Regions from separate parts of the Alicyclobacillus acidocaldarius subsp. acidocaldarius Tc-4-1 genome, predicted to be linked through region 2. Evidence: predicted binding sites of a transcription regulator. Region 2 holds the regulator's gene; the other holds the start of a gene.

Region 1 (8,632 bases), 1.0 Mb from region 2:
GAAGCACATCGGGCCGTACGTGCCTGGGGCCGCCATGCCGGGGGGCGTGCGGGTGCCGGGCACGAAGTACGAGCTCGATCCGGTCCAGGCCGCGTTCAACATCGGCGCGATGATCCGCTGGCTCGACTATAACGACACGTGGCTCGCCATGGAGTGGGGCCACCCTTCGGACAACCTAGGCGGTATCCTGGCCGTAGCCGATTATGTGAGCCGGGAGGCGCGCAAAAGGGGGCAAAAACCCTTGACGGTGCGTCAGTTGCTCGAACGCATGGTGCAGGCGCACGAGATTCAGGGTGTGCTCGCGCTCGAGAACAGCCTGAACCGCCGAGGGCTCGATCACGTCCTGTTCGTGAAAGTGGCTTCGACCGCCGTCACCACGGCGATGCTCGGCGGTTCAAGGGAGCAGATTCAGAACGCCATCTCGAACGCGTGGATCGACAACGCGCCGCTTCGCACGTATCGCCACGCGCCAAACACGGGCTCCCGCAAGTCGTGGGCGGCGGGCGACGCGACGAGCCGCGCCGTGTGGCTCGCGTTTATGGCGCTGCGCGACGAGATGGGCTACCCGAGCGCGCTCACGGCGCCCCAGTGGGGATTCAACGACGTGGTCATGGGCGGAAAGCCCATTGTGCTGGCGCGGCCGCTCGGCTCGTACGTGATGGAGAACGTGCTTTTGAAGATCTCGTTCCCCGCCGAGTTCCATGCGCAGACGGCGGTGGAGTGCGCGTTCCAGTTGCATCCGCTCGTGAAAGACCGCCTCGACGAGATCGAGCGCATCGTCATCACGACGCACGAGTCCGCGATTCGCATCATCGACAAGAAGGGGCCGCTCCACAATCCGGCGGATCGAGATCATTGCATTCAATACATGGTCGCGGTGGGGCTCATCTACGGCGACCTGCGGGCCGAGCACTACGAGGACGAGACGGCGAGTGATCCGCGGATCGATGCGCTGCGCGAGAAGATGGAGGTCGTCGAGGATCCGCGCTACAGCAAGGATTACCTGGATCCGGACAAGCGCTCCATCGCAAACGCGGTTCAAATCTTTTTCCGCGACGGATCACACACCGACAAGGTGGAAGTGGAGTATCCCATCGGCCATCGCCGCCGCCGCGCGGAAGGGCTGCCGAAGGTCATTGAAAAGTTCCGCGCGAACCTGCTGACGCGCTTTCCGGAGAAGCGCGCCGAGCGAATCCTCGACCTGTGCCTGGACGCAAACCGGCTGCACGAGACGCCGGTCGACGAGTTCATGGATCTGTTTGTCATCTGAGGGGAGGCGTGAACGTTGGCGTGGCTGGTGGAAGAGCAACCTAGCCAGGAGGAATTGGCCAAGCGGTTCCTGGGGCGCATTCAGGAACCGCGGATCCTCAAAATTCCCGGCGCGCACGACGGGCTGACGGCGCGGATCGCCAAGCAGGCGGGGTTTGAAGCCATCTACCTGTCCGGCGCGGCGTACACCGCGAGCCGTGGGCTGCCGGATCTCGGCATCGTCTACTCGAACGAAGTGGCCGAGCGCGCGGCCGATCTCGTCCGAGCCTCCGGCCTGCCGGTGCTCGTCGATATCGACACCGGGTACGGCGGCGTGCTGAACGTGGCGCGCACCGCGAAGGAGATGGTCGAGGCGCGCGTGGCGGCGGTTCAGATTGAGGATCAGGTCATGCCCAAGAAGTGCGGGCACTTGAACGGCAAGAAGCTCGTCGAACCGTCCGAGATGGTGGAGAAGATCCGCATGCTGAAGACCGTGGCGCCGACGCTTGTGGTGGTGGCGCGATCCGACGCCAAAAGCGTGGAAGGACTCGAAGCGCTCGTGGAGCGCGCGAATCGGTATGTGGCGGCAGGCGCGGACGCCGTGTTCCCGGAGGCCTTGACGACGGAAGAGGAGTTCCGCTATGTTGCGGAGCGGGTTCGTGTTCCGCTGCTCGCGAACATGACGGAATTCGGGAAGACGCCTTACTACACCGCGGACCAGTTTGAGTCGTGGGGCTATCGCATGGTCATTTACCCCGTGACGAGCGTCCGCGTGGCCGCCAAAGCCATTGAGCGCGTTTTCGAAGCGATTCAGCGAGAGGGGACGCAGAAGTCGTTCCTGTCGGAGATGCAGTCGCGCGAGGAGCTGTACCAAACCATCCGCTACTTCGATTACGAGGCGCTCGACGAGCACATCGCCAAGACGGTGCTCGAGGATTCGATGAAGCGCGCGGACCGATGAGCATGGGGCGGGCCTTTCGGGCCCGCCTTCTTTAGGGAGGAAGAGGCGGTTGCAGGATCGGTCGCTACCCACCTTGGAGGATATCGAACGGGCGAGAGAGCGGATTCGAGGGAGCGCGCTGTATACGCCGCTCGACTACTCCGAGACGTTTTCGCGCCTGTCCGACAACGAGGTTTATCTCAAACTGGAGAACTTGCAAAAGACGGGATCGTTCAAGCTGCGCGGCGCGCTGAACAAGATCACGGCGCTGGCGGAGATGGGCACCCTCGCTGGCGTCGTCGCTGCGTCCGCGGGCAATCACGCTCAGGGCGTCGCCTATGCGGCGCGAGGGCGCGGCGTTCCATGCACCATCGTGATGCCGGAAGGGGCGAGCCTCGCCAAAATTATGGCCACGCAGCGGTACGGGGCGCGCGTGGTGCTCCACGGCGACGACTACGACGCCGCATACGGTCACGCGAGCGAGATCGCCATGCGCGAGGGCCTCACCTACATTCATGCGTTTGACGATCCCGACATTATCGCTGGCCAAGGCACGATCGGGCTCGAAATTGCGGAGCAATTGCCGGACGTGAGCGCGGTCATCGTGCCGATGGGGGGCGGCGGTCTCGCGGCGGGGATCGCCATCGCGCTCAAATCGCTGCGCCCTGACGTGAAAATCTACGGCGTTCAGGCAAAGGCCGTGCCGGCATTTCGCCACGCGCTCGATCTCGGCGCCATCGAGACCGTTCCGGGCGAGCCGACCATCGCGGACGGCATCGCGGTGAGGCGGCCCGGTGCGCTGACGTTCGAGGCTGCGAAGCGGTACATCGACGACGTGATGGTCGTGGAGGAGGACGAGATCGCCCGCGCGATGATTTTGCTCATGGAGCGCTCGAAGCTCGTGGTGGAGGGTGCGGCGGCCACCACCATCGCGGCGGTGCTGGGGAAAAAGGTGCCGGCGGGGCTCGGCAAGGTGGTGGCTGTGCTGTCCGGTGGCAACGTCGACGTGGTGGTGCTGTCGCGGATCATCGAACACGGGCTTGTGGAATCGGGGCGTTACCTGCGCCTCGCCGTGACGATTCAGGACCGCGTGGGCGCGCTCCGCGATCTGCTCGACATTGTCGCCCGGCTCCGCGCGAACGTACTCACGGTGCACCATCAGCGGGTGGGATCGCACATCCACCTCGGGCAGACGGAGGTCGAGATCGACCTTGAGACGCGCGATCACGCCCACATTCGCCTGATCTGCGACACGCTGCGCCAGGCGGGGTACGAGCCGGTCATCCGCGATTGATGGCCGGCGAGGCCGGACCCGTTGGCCGCGATGCGCGCGGCCCCTCGCTGCTCGATAGGATCTGGTGCCTCCTTCTTACCGTGTGATGAGGTCGAACGAGGGAGGTGGCGGGGTGTCCAAGCCGGAGCGCAAAGGCGACGTTCGCCGCCGGCATTTCCCGATCTCGCCATGGACGTCGGCGTTCTCCGTGATTTAGTGAGCGAGCGCAAAACGCTCGGTAGGCATCGAAAGAGGGCCGGGTTTAGACCCAGCCCCCGCCGTTATTGTTTGGGTCGTCAAACGGCCCATTCTGAAAACCGTCATCGCGAAAATCCACCTGGTTGTCCCAGGGCTCACCCGATCCCCAGTCCTGAACTTGTCCCGGATCCACCGGGTTACCATTCGGATCATAGATGCCGCTGTGATCCATCATCATTTGCTGCTGCAACTGTTCGATCTCGTCCTGCTGAATGATGTTCTGCTGCAGAAGCGCGTCAATCATCTGCTGATCTTCCATTTGGCGGAACATCTCGTACTGCATGGCGTCGATCCGGCCTTGCTCGAAGAGCCACGACAACAGTGCACCGGCCGCCATGCCGCCGAGGAATGAACCGGCGCCGCCAAACCCAGGCCGATAGCCGCCGTACGGCGGTGTCACGTCGTACGTCGGGCCATAGTTCGGTCCGTAATTGGACTGAAACGGTCCCTGCTGGTACGGACCGCTCTGATACGACTGGAATGGTCCGCGGCGGTACACAGGGCCGCCTTGCGTGCGGCGCGCGAACAGAAGCACCAGCAGAATGACGATCACGACGAGCAGAAGGATGACCAACAAAGGGCTCACCTCGCCTGAGTGGTATCCTTATCATAGCGCGATTTCTGGTCTTCAAACCACCGCGCTTGCGAAAAAAGTGTTGCAATCGGTGTCGAGCGTGCTATAATTGGTCAAGGAAAGGCAAGGTCAACTATCGACTAAAGGTCAAAGTTAGTCAACATCAATCAACGATCGAGACGTGGGCGGGCGCTTGAGATTCGCAAGGTTTTGTGTCTCAGCCCGCTTACGTCCGTGCAGAGGTGTCCGTAAGGCTGGAGGTGGCCATCATGCCATTCATCAATCCGGAGTTTATCCTGGGCGGGGGGTTCCCGCTTGATGATTGGTTTCGTCAAATGAGCGGCCAACCTGTCGGGCAGCCCGTGCAGACGCTGTCCGGGGGTGGCAAGAACGGCGGGGTGCTCGAACAGTTTGGCCGCAATCTCACCGAGCTGGCGAAAGCGGGGAAGATCGATCCCCTCATTGGCCGCGAGGACGAGATCGAGCGCACGCTGGAAATCCTGAACCGGCGCAACAAGAACAATCCCGTGCTCATCGGTGAACCTGGCGTCGGGAAGACGGCCATTGTCGAAGGCATCGCCCTGCGCATGGCCGAAGGGCGGGTGCCGAAGAAGCTGTTGGGCAAGACCATCTATGCGCTCGACGTGGCTTCCCTGGTGGCAGACACCGGGATCCGGGGCCAATTCGAGAGCCGCATGAAGCAACTCATTGCCGAACTCGAGTCTCGCCAGGACGTTATTGCGTTCATCGACGAGATCCATCTCTTGGTCGGGGCCGGCGCTTCGCAGGGCGGGCTCGACGCGGGGAACATCCTCAAGCCTGCGTTGGCGCGCGGAGATATCCAGGTCATTGGGGCCACGACGCTCGACGAATACCGTCAAATCGAGAAGGATCCGGCGCTCGAGCGCAGGTTTCAGCCCGTCATGGTGGACGAGCCGTCCGTCGAGGAGGCCGTGCGCATTCTCGAAGGATTGCGGCCGCGGTATGAGGCATATCACGGGGTGCGTTACACAGACGAGGCGGTGCGCGCCTGCGTGACGCTGTCTCACCGGTATATCGGCGATCGGTTTCTGCCAGACAAGGCCATCGACCTCATGGACGAGGCCGGATCGAAGGCTAACTTGCAGTACGGCGGGGATCGCGCGAGCATCGAGGAGCGCCTCGCCGCCATCGCGAGAGAAAAGGAGTTGGCCATTCGCCAGGAGGCCTACGAGCGAGCGGCCGCGTTGAAGGCCGAAGAGGAGAAGCTTCGAGCGGAACTGGCTCATGCGGCGGGCGGGCCTGACGTGCCCGTCGTCGACGAGGAGCAGATTGCGGCGATTGTCGAGGCGAAGACGGGCATCCCGGTCACGAGGATGCAGGCCGATGAGCAGGCCAAGCTCAAGAACCTGGAGGCCGATCTCGCCTCCGTCGTGATCGGCCAGGACGAGGCGGTGCGCCAAGTGGCGCGCGCTATTCGCCGGAGCCGGGTGGGGCTGCGGAGGGGCGACCGGCCCATCGGGAGTTTCTTGTTCGTGGGTCCCACGGGCGTGGGGAAGACCGAGATGGCTCGGAGACTCGCGGAACTTCTCTTCGGATCGAAGGACGCGATGATCCGGCTCGACATGAGCGAGTACATGGAGAAGCATTCGGTGTCGAAGCTCATCGGCGCGCCGCCTGGGTATGTCGGCTACGAGCAGGCGGGCCAGTTGACGGAGCAGGTTCGTCGCCACCCGTACAGCCTCATTTTGGTGGACGAGATCGAAAAGGCGCACCCGGACGTGCAGCATATCTTCCTCCAGATCATGGAGGACGGGCGCCTGACCGACAGCCAAGGTCGTACGGTGAGCTTCAAGGACACGCTCATCATCATGACGTCGAATGCGGGCGAGGTGGAACGGAAAAGCCACGTCGGCTTTACGACGAAACGCGATGAGGAAGCGCGCGCCGACGTCGATCTCGGCGATTTGTCGGCCTACTTCAAGCCGGAGTTTCTCAACCGGTTTGACGCCATTGTCCGGTTCCGTCCGTTGGGGCAGGCCGAGGTGCGGCGCATTGTCGAGTTGATGCTCGCCGAGGTTCGCGAGCTTCTCTCGGAGCGCGGGGTGACGCTTTCCTGGAGTGAAGAGGCCGTGCACTGGTTGGCGGAGCGCGGTTATCACCCTTCATTCGGGGCGCGGCCGCTTCGGCGCACGGTACAGACCTACGTCGAAGATCCGATTGCAGATCGCCTGATCGACGAAGCTGTACACGAGGTGCGGCTGGACGTGGAAGGAGACGCTCTCGTGGTGCGGACGCCAGAGCCTGTTCTGGCCGCGTGACAAAGATGAGCGCGGGGTGCTCCATATCAGGGGTCCCCGCGCTTTTGGTTTCTCATCACCAGAAGAAAAGCCCGAATAGCGCGTAGATGATGAGAAACGGCACGGCCCAGCGCACCCACGCACCTCCATAGCCGTATCCCGGGCCAGGGACGCCATAGGGGGGAGCACCGTATCCGGGGCCGCCCATGGGACCTGGGCCGAAGCCGCCGTACGCGAGGACGGGATCGACACCCGCCGCATCACCATCTGTAAGAACCAGGGACGGCACGGCCTGCGATCGCGGAGACAGCACGATGACGCGCCCATCCTCCGTCACCCGCTCAATCAAGCCGTGGTGCTGTCCGTATGGGGTGCGAAACGTGACCCAGCGCCCGACGAGGCGCTCGCATTCAGCTTTTGTGCACATGGTTTCACCCCCCAACATAATCCCACGATATGCCGCGGACGGCCTCGCTGCCGCGGTCGTTGCCCAGGGGGCGATGCGCCCAGCCGGAGGGGCGTACGGGATGAGACGGGCAGGCAAAATCTCAAAATTCACTCGAGTTTGTTTTGAAAACAGACCTTAAGTGGCTCGCGCTATACTCAGGGCTACTGAGCAGGAGTAGACAGGAGACGATTCGCCATGCGCATTGTAGTCGGAGTGACGGGCGCTACAGGAGCCGTCCTCGCCGTCCGCACGCTTCGAGCTCTGACCAACCTTGGTGTTGAGACGCACCTCATCTGTTCGCGCTGGGCAGAGACCACCCTGAAATTAGAGACGGATCTCTCGCTCGCCGATCTCTATAGCCTGGCATCCGTCGTTCACCGGGTAGATAACCTCGCTGCTTCGATTGCGAGCGGCTCCTATCGAACGGACGGGATGGTTGTCGTGCCCTGCAGCATGAAGACGCTGGCTGCCATTCGCATGGGGCTCAGCGACAACTTGATTGTGAGAGCGGCGGACGTGACCCTCAAAGAGCGGCGACAGCTCGTTCTCGTCGTTCGTGAGGCGCCGCTTCACGAGCTTCACCTGGAAAACATGCATGCGCTCGCGCGCGCTGGCGCGGTAATCTTTCCGCCCGTTCTGGGTTTCTACCATCGACCGCGTACGCTGGACGACGTGATCGATCACGTCGTGGGACGCATCCTCGATCAGTTCGGTCTGTCGATGCCAGTCCCGCGATGGGGAGAGCCTGCGCCGCAAGGCGGTGCTTCCAACGAATCGACCCCACTTTGAAGTCTTGCCTGATGAAAATTCACTTTATTTACGACTTATCATCGGATGATTCACAAGATACTTAATTCCGTCTATGATCCATATCACACGTCGCAGTCAGCGCGGCGGGAGGCGAAAGTCGTGGCGTTTCTTTCATTTCGGGCTTGGCTAGAACATTTGAGGGAGACGGATCGGCTGGTGGACGTTGAGGTCGAGGTCAGCTTGCGGTACGAAGTCGCCGCCATCGCCAAGCGGCTCGACGGGCGCAAGGCCGTCATGTTTCACCGGCCGGCGGGGTCCAGCGTCCCTGTAGCCAGTGGCCTTGTGTCGCAAAGGCGTTGGATCGCGGAGGCGCTCGGGTGTGCGCCGGACGATCTCGTCCATAGGTTTCGCGAGGCATGCGAGCAACCCATGCCCGTGGCGCACGTCTCGGAAGGAGATGCGCCCGTGTACCAACGAGTTCAGACCGAGGGCATCGACCTCCTGAAAACGCTTCCTATCCCGACACATCACGAGCACGACGCGGGTCCCTATGTGACGGCCGGCCTGGTCATCGTCCGCGATCCGGCCACGCGAAAGCAGAACGTGGCCATTCACCGCCTGCAGGTGACTGGGCCAGATAGGATGGGCGTGCTGCTTCTCCCGCGCCACACGCTCCACCTGTTCCGTCAGGCCGAGGCGGCCGGCAGGCCGCTCGAGTGCGCCGTGGCCATCGGCGTCGATCCTGCGACGCTCATCGCGTCCCAGGCCAGCACGCCGTTCGGCGTCGACGAGCTCGAGATCGCGAGCGCGCTTCGCCGCCAACCGCTTCCTGTCGTTCGCTGCAGGACCGTCGACGTCGATG
Region 2 (8,632 bases):
GGGTGACCCCGTCCTCTCTACCAGCGGTCAGCCCATCGTGAAGCCGGCGGACGCGCCGTCCATGACCGTCGCGCCGGATGGCACTGTGCAATTCGGACGTGGACGCACCGCGAAACTCGCGCTCGTGGAAATCGGGGAGCCGTCCAGCCATCTCATTCCGGAAGGCAACGGTCTGTACCGACTGGCCTCGGGCGGGGTCGCGGTTCCCGCGCGAAATTCGTCCGTGATCCAAGGAGCGGTAAACGAGTCCAACGTGGACGAGACCGCTGCGATGGCTGAGCTCGTCGCTGCGCAGGATTTCTACGAGGAAAATGCGCAGGCCGTCTCCATCGCGAATCAGTTGCTCGGGTTGGCAGATACCATCCGGACGTCGGGAGGTTGAGGAGGCGATCGCGTGAACCTGCCCAATCTGTTGACGCTCTTGCGTCTGCTGTTGATTCCGTGCTATCTATGGGCATTTTATGGTGTGGAAAGTCCGCACAAGATCTTGGCCTTATCCGTGTTGCTGTTCGCAGGTCTCACCGACGTTCTGGATGGCTATCTCGCTCGCACGTACAAATTGGAGACGTACACGGGCCAGTTACTCGATCCGCTCGCGGACAAGCTCATGATGGTGTCCGTCCTGTTCACCCTGCTCGCGTCTGAACGCCTTCCCTGGCTGGTTGCCGCTCTCCTCGTCTTCCGAGACTTCGCGATGATTGCGGGCGCAGCGTTCTTTTACTTCCAGGGCAAACGCGCGGTGCCGAAGGCGAACTGGTGGGGTAAGATCACGACTTGCTTTTACTACCTCGGCATCTCGTTCTGTATCCTCGCGTGGCCCACGCCCTCGGCCGGTGAAATGGTACTCTGGTTCACGGTGGGCCTGTCGTACGTCACTACCGTGATCTACGTCCGAAGCATGAAAATCATTCCTGTGCGGCGCCGCGTGTATTGAGGCGTCCCACCCTATGGAGGTCCTTGATGGAGCAGAAACTTCCCCTGAGTATCGAGGAGATTCAACAAATTCTGCCGCATCGCTACCCGTTTCTCCTGGTCGACCGCGTCACGGAGATCGATGGCGGCCGCGCGGTGGGGTACAAGCTCGTGACTGCCAATGAACCTCACTTTCAAGGCCATTTTCCCGCTTATCCCATTATGCCGGGGGTGCTCATCATTGAGGCGATGGCGCAGCTTGGCGGCGTCGCCATCTTGGCCGATCCGGCCTACCGCGGGAAGCGCCCGCTGCTCGCGGGTGTCGACGGCGCGCGCTTCCGCGGTGAGGTGCGGCCCGGAGACCGGCTGGACATGGAAGTCGTGATCGACCGCATGAAGGGCCGAATGGGCCGAGGAACGGGCCGGGCCCATGTGGATGGCAAGCTGGTGGCGGAAGCCACCATTCTGTTTGCCATTGCGGATGGCGAGGCCTGATACGGCCTCGCCTGGTCAAATGCTCACAGATCGCTCAGGGACAGCCCCGCGTTCAAAGCCCGCTCGCGCATCTTGCGCACGGCGCGCATGCGCCAGGTGCGGACGGTCGCGGGGCTTACGCCGAGTTGCTCTGCCACCTCACTCGTGTCCAGCCCGGCCAGTTCGAGCGCGAGCCAGGCGGCTTCTCGTGGCGCGAGCCTCGCTTCGCGCGCCAGGCGCAAAAGGGTCAGGCGCTGGTCCACGCGGTCGAACGAATCTCCTTCCGCGGAGCAGCAAGGGCCTTTGCGCTCCGGTTCTTCGTCCCACTCCTCGTGGCTTCCCTCCTCGGATTGCCTCTGGAACGCTGTTCGCTCCTGCGCCAACCACCACCTTCGCATGGAGGTGCGGGTGTCGCCATACACTCGACTTGCGGCGTATGCCGGAAACGGGGCAGCGTCTGGGTGATGTGTTGCAATGGCGTGCAGAAACGCGGCGCACGCCTCCTGATACGCCTCGTCGTACCCGGCGACGCGCGCATACCGCTTGGCGGCGCCTCGCAATAGGGGACGAAACATGTCGAAAAGCGCGTGCAGACAGACGTCATCTCCTTCGCGGTGTCAACAGCGGATTAAAACTCCCCAAAAAAATCGCGCCCGATTCCTCAAAAACAGCGGATTCGATTCCCCAAAATCATCGCGATTCGTTCCCCACACATGTGTTCGCTTCGTCTCTTGTTGCCGAGAATCCGTGCGTAACGCCAGCTCGCAGCTTGTCTTTCATGCGGTAACTGTTGCCACGGATATTCACGGTCGTTGCATGATGCAACAAACGGTCGAGTAAGGCGGCGGCCAGGACCTGGTCGCCAAAGAGCGTTCCCCAATTCGTGAAACTCGTGTTGGACGTGATGAGCAACGACCCTCGCTCGTACCTCTCTGAGACCAGCCGGAAAAAGTTCGCGGCGTCGAGCGCGTCAAGAGGCAAGTAGCCCACCTCATCACAGATCAGAATCTTTGGCTGCGTATAGACTCGGAGCCGCCTGTCCAGCCGCCCTTCTTGGTAGGCTCGGCGTAAAAAATCGCTCACGAGTTTCTGCATGGTGACGAAGTAGACGCTCATCCGCTGGCGAATCGCCTCCATGCCGAGGGCCACGGCCAAATGCGTCTTTCCCACCCCTGGAGGCCCTAGGAAAATCACGTTTCCGCATTCTTGGACAAACGTTAGCGTTGCGAGCTCTCGGATTTGGCGCTCATCCACAGATGGCTGGAACGAGAAGTCGAAGTCGGCGAGGGTCTTGTGGAACGGGAAGTTCGCCAAGCGCAGCCGAGCCTGCATGGCCCGGCTGTGCCGCTCCTCCTGCTCAGCCTCCAGCAAACGCTGGAGAAATGCGACATAGGTCGCCTCTTGCCCGGCGGCCCACTCCACGCACGCCGGCAAGACGGCAGCAGCTCGCTTCAAGCCCAGGTCCAACAGTTGTTCCTCGACCTGAGCGACCACCAATGCCTCGCTCATTGCACATGACCTCCCATGGCGATCTGTTCATAGACCCCAAGCTCGCGCTGCTCCACGTCCGGATCGACTTGCCATCCCGCTGTCTTACCCCGCGCTGGATTCGCGGTGTCCCGAGGGAGGTTCTTGTAGTGCTCGGGGGTCCGTGGAGATTTGATGCTTGCCGGGCAGCACACGATGCTCCGCAATCACCTGTCCCCCGTATTCGATCTGCAGGCGACCCGATTCGAACTCTCGGACCAGGACCGTGTGGCCCACATACGACCAGGGAACGGTGTACAAGTTCGTGTTCCAGGAGACCCGGCAGTCACTCATCACCTTCCGAAGACCTGCACAAGCCAACATATATGGGGTGGCCGGTAGCGGTTGCAGCTTCTCAGCTTGAAACCGCACGATGGGCTGTTCATGTGTCGTTCCGTGGATGCGGACGTTGGCGACGTGATCGCGCCACCACGCGACCTGTCGGTTCAAATCCGCTTCGTCCACAAAGGCAACTGGCCAGAAGTTGTCCCGGATATAGCGAATGGGCCGTTCTACCTTGCCTTTGGTCTGGCTCCGGCGAGGCCGACATGCCTTGGGCACGAATCCGTAGAACTTGGCAAAATCGAGATACGCCGGTTGCCAGTCCACGTGACCCTGACCGTCATTGGCGACGACCAAAGACGAACAGTTGTCGCTGAGAATCACCCGAGGCACACCGCCAAAGAACTCCAGCGCGTTGCGAAGGGCCTGAAGGATGTGCAGTTGGTCTGCCGCTTTGATAAACTCAACGTAGAGCATGCGGGAGTAGGCGAGTACCATGGCGAAGGCCCAAATCGTTCGTCGCTGACCGTGCGAATCGTAGTAGGGGAAGGCCCCCAAGTCGATCTGGGCTTGTTCACCAGGGTCCGACTCATAGCGTTCCGTGGCCTTGGCAGAGACCACCGGGCGAAGGGGCTTCATGAACTCTCGCAGGACGGTGATCCCGCCGGTATAGCCCTGCTCCCGAATCTCTCGTAGAATTCGTACAGCGTTGAGCACACCAAGTTGCATGCGCTGCTTCACGTAATCTTTGTAGGGCTCCAGCTTGGAACCTTTCTTTCGCTCCCCACGCGACGCTCTTTCGCCCTGCTTCTCCTCCACCGATGAATTCAGTGCACTGCGAATGGTCTTTCGGTCATAGCCGAATCTTCTGGCCAGCTCCGAGATGCTGACGCCTGCCTCGTAAAGTTGCCTGATTCCATCCTCTCGTCCTCCCTCATGACGGGCACCTCCCATGAATGGATGACAGGTGCCACGATTCGACATGGGGGTGGGGAATTCATCCCGATGATTTTGAGGAATTGAGGCCGATGATCTTGGGGAATTCTCAACCGATGTTATTGGGGATTTTACAACCGATGTTGACACGGCGGGCGCGATGAACGATATCGTGCAACACCGACAGCGGAAGCATGAACCTTTCCCTCGCTCGGGCGGGCCGGCCCGCGAATTTTTGCATGCGAGGCAAGCGTAAACCGGGCGAAGTGGGCGATCCCGTCTCGAATGCGCATGAGACCTTGCATGGGACTCAGCGGGCGTTGCATCGAACCTTCGTAGCGCATCGACGGCGGGCTAAACCTTGTGCATGTCACCGTTGAACGGGACTTTGTGTGGTGAGAGGCGCGGGCGCAGAATGCATTGGATTTTTGTGCACACTAGAACCAAACCCCTCTTGCATTTCCCGCGGGCAGGTGTATAATAAGGTCAAGAAAAGTCAAAGTCAAAAAATCAAAGTCAAATGGAACTTCAGAGGACGGTGCTGCGTTAGGGGTTGTCATCATGGCAAGCAACATCTCCGACATCATCGAGGCGTATCTGAAACGACTCATGGAAGAAGGCGGGCTTGACGTGATCGAGATTCAGCGCAATGAGCTCGCGGAGCAGTTTCACTGCGTCCCGTCTCAAATCAACTACGTCATCAGCACGCGCTTCACGACGGATCACGGGTACATCGTCGAGTCCAAGCGCGGCGGCGGCGGGTACATCCGCATTCGGCGCGTGAAGCTCGACAAGGATCACCTGCTGTGGGACGTGCTGAGATCGCTCGGGGACGAGGTGAGCCAGTCCGCCAGCGAGGCGCTGATCGAACGCCTGCACCGGGACGGGTGGTTGACGGACCGCGAAGCCGCGTTGATTTCCGCCATGTTGCGCCGGGACGTGCTCGCACTCGACCTTCCATATCGAGATCGGCTGCGGGCGAAGTTGCTGGCAAGTGCGCTGCAGGCGTTGGCAGCGTACCGAAAACCTTGAAAGCGAGGTGGGACCGATGCTTTGCGAGCGGTGCCATGAGCGACCGGCGACGGTCCACGTGACGAAAATCATCAACGGTGTGCAAACGGCCTATCACCTGTGCGAGGTATGCGCCAAAGAACAGGGCGACGTGTTTCCCAATCCGTTTCTGATGGGAAGCCCGTTCGACTTCAATAAGCTCTTGAGCGGGCTCTTAAACATGGAGTCGTCCTCGGGATTCGCGCCTGTCACCCCCCAGGCCCAGCAGCGATGCGGAACGTGCGGAATGACGTACAACCAGTTTACGCAGATCGGCAGGTTCGGTTGCCCGGACTGCTACGACGCGTTTTCGGCGCGGCTTGAGCCGCTGTTGCGGCGCATCCAGAATGGTCTGCGGCACACGGGAAAAGTCCCGGGCTCGGCGGGCGAGCGCCAACAGTTGGCGCGCAAGCTGGAGCAGCTTCGCCGGGAACTACAGCAGGCCGTGGCGCAGGAGCAGTTCGAGCGCGCGGCGCAACTGCGCGACGAAATCCGCAAACTGGAACAGGGCGCGCAGTGAGGAGGTGTGGAGATGTCCCTCGCAGACTTTGTCAAACGAACCATCAGCAAATGGATGAAAGAAACCGGGCCCGAAGACGATATCGTGCTCACGAGTCGCATCCGGCTCGCCCGAAACCTGAAAGGATTCCCCTTTCCCACGCTGGCGACCGACGCGCACGCCAACGAGGTCATGGAACTCGTGCGGCAGGCCGCGGAGAACGACGCCATGAAGCGGCTTGGCAAGTTCGAGTTCATCCGTTGCCGGGATCTCACGCCGCTCGATCGGCAGATGTTCGTCGAAAAGCATCTCATCAGTCCCGATCTCGCGCAGCAAGAGAAACATGGCGCCATTGTCCTCCGCGACGACGAGGTCGTCAGCATTATGGTCAATGAGGAAGACCACCTGCGCATCCAGTGCATCCTTCCGGGGCTTCGCTTGCAGGAAGCGTGGAATCTGGCGAGCCAGGTGGACGACGCCCTCGAGCAGACCTTGACCTACGCGTATCACGATCAATACGGTTACCTGACGGCCTGTCCGACCAACGTCGGAACCGGCATTCGCGCATCGGTCATGATGCACCTGCCGGGTCTTGCGCTCACGGGTGGCATTCAGAGGCTGCTCACCGCCGTGTCCCAGGTTGGGCTAGCGGTTCGCGGCATCTACGGCGAAGGGTCGGAGTCGTTCGGGAATCTGTATCAGGTGTCGAACCAGATCACACTGGGCGAGAGCGAGGAAGAGATCATCGCGAATCTGATGAGCGTCGTCCAACAGATCATCGAGCAGGAGCGGAACGCGCGCAAACTCCTGATGGAGCGCAACCGGATCCAGCTCGAGGACCGCGTCAGCCGCTCGTTTGGCATCCTGGCGTATGCGCGCAAGATGGATTCGAAGGAGACGTTGGAGCGGCTGTCGGACGTGCGACTGGGGATCGATCTCGGCATTATCCAAGGCGTGTCGGCCGGCATCCTGAAGGAACTGATGGTGCTCACGCAGCCGGCCTGTCTGCAAAATACTACAATCGCGAGCTGAGCCCGAACGAGCGCGACGTGCGGCGCGCGCAGTTGATTCGGGATCGGCTGAGAATGAATGATACGGAGGTGCATGGATGATGTATGCACGGTTTACGGAGAGAGCTCAGAAGGTGTTGGCGCTGGCGCAAGAAGAGGCTTCTCGCCTGAATCACCCGGGCGTGGGCACCGAGCACATTTTGCTCGGCCTGATCCGCGAAGGCGAGGGGATTGCGGCGAAAGCCCTGCAGATGCTCGGCGTGCAGGCGGACAAGGTGCAACAGGAGATTGAGCGGATGGTGGGCCGCGGGCAGACCCCGGTCACGGCGATGACCTACACGCCGAGGGCGAAAAAGGTCATTGAGCTGTCCATCGACGAAGCCCGGAAGCTCGGTCACTCGTACGTGGGGACGGAGCACCTGCTGCTCGGCCTGATTCGCGAGGGCGAAGGCGTTGCGGCGCGCGTGCTCGCCAACATGAACGTGAATCTGAACAAGGCGCGCCAGCAGGTGCTGCAGCTCTTGGGCGGCGACGCCATGGACATCGCGGGCGACAAAGACGCCTCCGTCGGCACGCCGACGCTCGACAGCCTGGCGCGCGATCTGACGCAGATGGCGCGCGATGGCAAGCTGGATCCCGTCATCGGGCGAGAGAAGGAAATTGAGCGCGTGATTCAGGTGTTGTCGCGGCGCACCAAGAACAACCCGGTCCTCATCGGCGAACCCGGCGTCGGGAAGACCGCCATCGCCGAAGGGCTGGCGCAGCGGATTGTGACGGGGGATGTGCCGGAGACACTGCGCAACAAGCGCGTGATGGTGCTCGACATGGGCACGGTGGTCGCCGGTACCAAGTACCGCGGTGAATTCGAGGATCGGTTGAAGAAGATTATGGATGAAATCCGCCAGGCCGGAAACGTCATCCTGTTCATCGACGAGCTGCACACGCTCATCGGGGCGGGCGGCGCGGAGGGCGCCATCGACGCGTCCAACATCCTGAAGCCGGCGCTTGCTCGTGGCGAGCTCCAATGCATCGGCGCGACCACGCTCGACGAATACCGCAAGCACATCGAGAAGGATCCGGCGCTCGAGCGGCGCTTCCAGCCCATCATGGTTGACGAGCCGTCGCCGGAGGAGGCGCTGGAGATCCTCAAGGGATTGCGGGATCGGTACGAAGCGCATCACCGCGTGAAGATCACGGACGAAGCGCTCGAGGCCGCGGTGAAGCTGTCGGATCGGTACATCTCGGATCGGTTCTTGCCGGATAAGGCCATCGACCTGATTGACGAGGCCGCTTCGCGCGTGAGGTTGCGCACGCACACCGCTCCTCCGAACCTCAAGGAACTGGAGCAGAAACTGGAGAAGGTGCGCAGCGAGAAGGACGCCGCTGTGCAGAGCCAGGAGTTCGAGCTGGCGGCCAGCCTGCGCGATGAGGAGCAGAAGATCAAGGAGGAGCTCGAGCGGCTAAAGGAGACGTGGCAGAAGACGCAGCAGCTGGACGACGTGCGCGTGACGGAAGAAGATATCGCCCACATCGTGTCGTCGTGGACGGGAATCCCGGTACAGCAACTCCAGCAGGACGAGTCGGAGCGGCTGCTCAACCTGGAGAAGATCCTGCACGAGCGCGTCATTGGGCAGGACGAGGCGGTCGAGGCCGTGGCCAAGGCCATTCGCCGGGCGCGCGCTGGCCTGAAAGACCCGAAGAGGCCCATTGGTTCGTTCATCTTCCTCGGGCCGACGGGCGTTGGCAAGACGGAGCTCGCGCGTGCGCTCGCTGAAGCGCTGTTTGGCGATGAGGACGCGCTTATCCGCATTGACATGTCGGAGTACATGGAGCGCCACTCCACGTCGCGGCTCGTCGGATCGCCGCCGGGATACGTGGGGTACGAGGAAGGCGGTCAGTTGACCGAGAAGGTGCGCCGGAAGCCGTATTCCGTGGTGCTTTT

What was found. Region 2 encodes CtsR, which represses protease genes until heat stress. Its sites were predicted from a motif close to ATGGTCAATAAAGGTCAAACA; they were not measured.
Region 1: a site for CtsR is predicted at 4,409-4,429, ahead of TC41_RS03580 (ATP-dependent Clp protease ATP-binding subunit). Genes of this name have one in related genera too.

The regions. Positions count from the first base shown of each region.
Region 1 covers NC_017167.1:798,367-806,998, forward strand. Annotated here, with positions in the region: gene TC41_RS03560 (bifunctional 2-methylcitrate dehydratase/aconitate hydratase) at 1-1,270, shown strand, start outside; gene prpB (methylisocitrate lyase) at 1,286-2,209, shown strand; gene ilvA (threonine ammonia-lyase) at 2,259-3,482, shown strand; gene TC41_RS03575 (hypothetical protein) at 3,724-4,296, opposite strand; gene TC41_RS03580 (ATP-dependent Clp protease ATP-binding subunit) at 4,563-6,593, shown strand; gene TC41_RS03585 (hypothetical protein) at 6,649-6,999, opposite strand; gene TC41_RS03590 (UbiX family flavin prenyltransferase) at 7,216-7,809, shown strand; gene TC41_RS03595 (UbiD family decarboxylase) at 7,930-8,632, shown strand, end outside.
Region 2 covers NC_017167.1:2,903,255-2,911,886, reverse strand. Annotated here, with positions in the region: gene TC41_RS14275 (flagellar hook-basal body protein) at 1-382, shown strand, start outside; gene pgsA (CDP-diacylglycerol--glycerol-3-phosphate 3-phosphatidyltransferase) at 395-934, shown strand; gene fabZ (3-hydroxyacyl-ACP dehydratase FabZ) at 961-1,407, shown strand; gene TC41_RS14260 (sigma-70 family RNA polymerase sigma factor) at 1,431-1,979, opposite strand; gene istB (IS21-like element helper ATPase IstB) at 2,077-2,895, opposite strand; gene istA (IS21 family transposase) at 2,980-4,149, opposite strand; gene TC41_RS14245 (CtsR family transcriptional regulator) at 4,693-5,163, shown strand; gene TC41_RS14240 (UvrB/UvrC motif-containing protein) at 5,180-5,701, shown strand; partial or broken gene TC41_RS14235 (protein arginine kinase) at 5,714-6,792, shown strand; gene TC41_RS14230 (ATP-dependent Clp protease ATP-binding subunit) at 6,789-8,632, shown strand, end outside.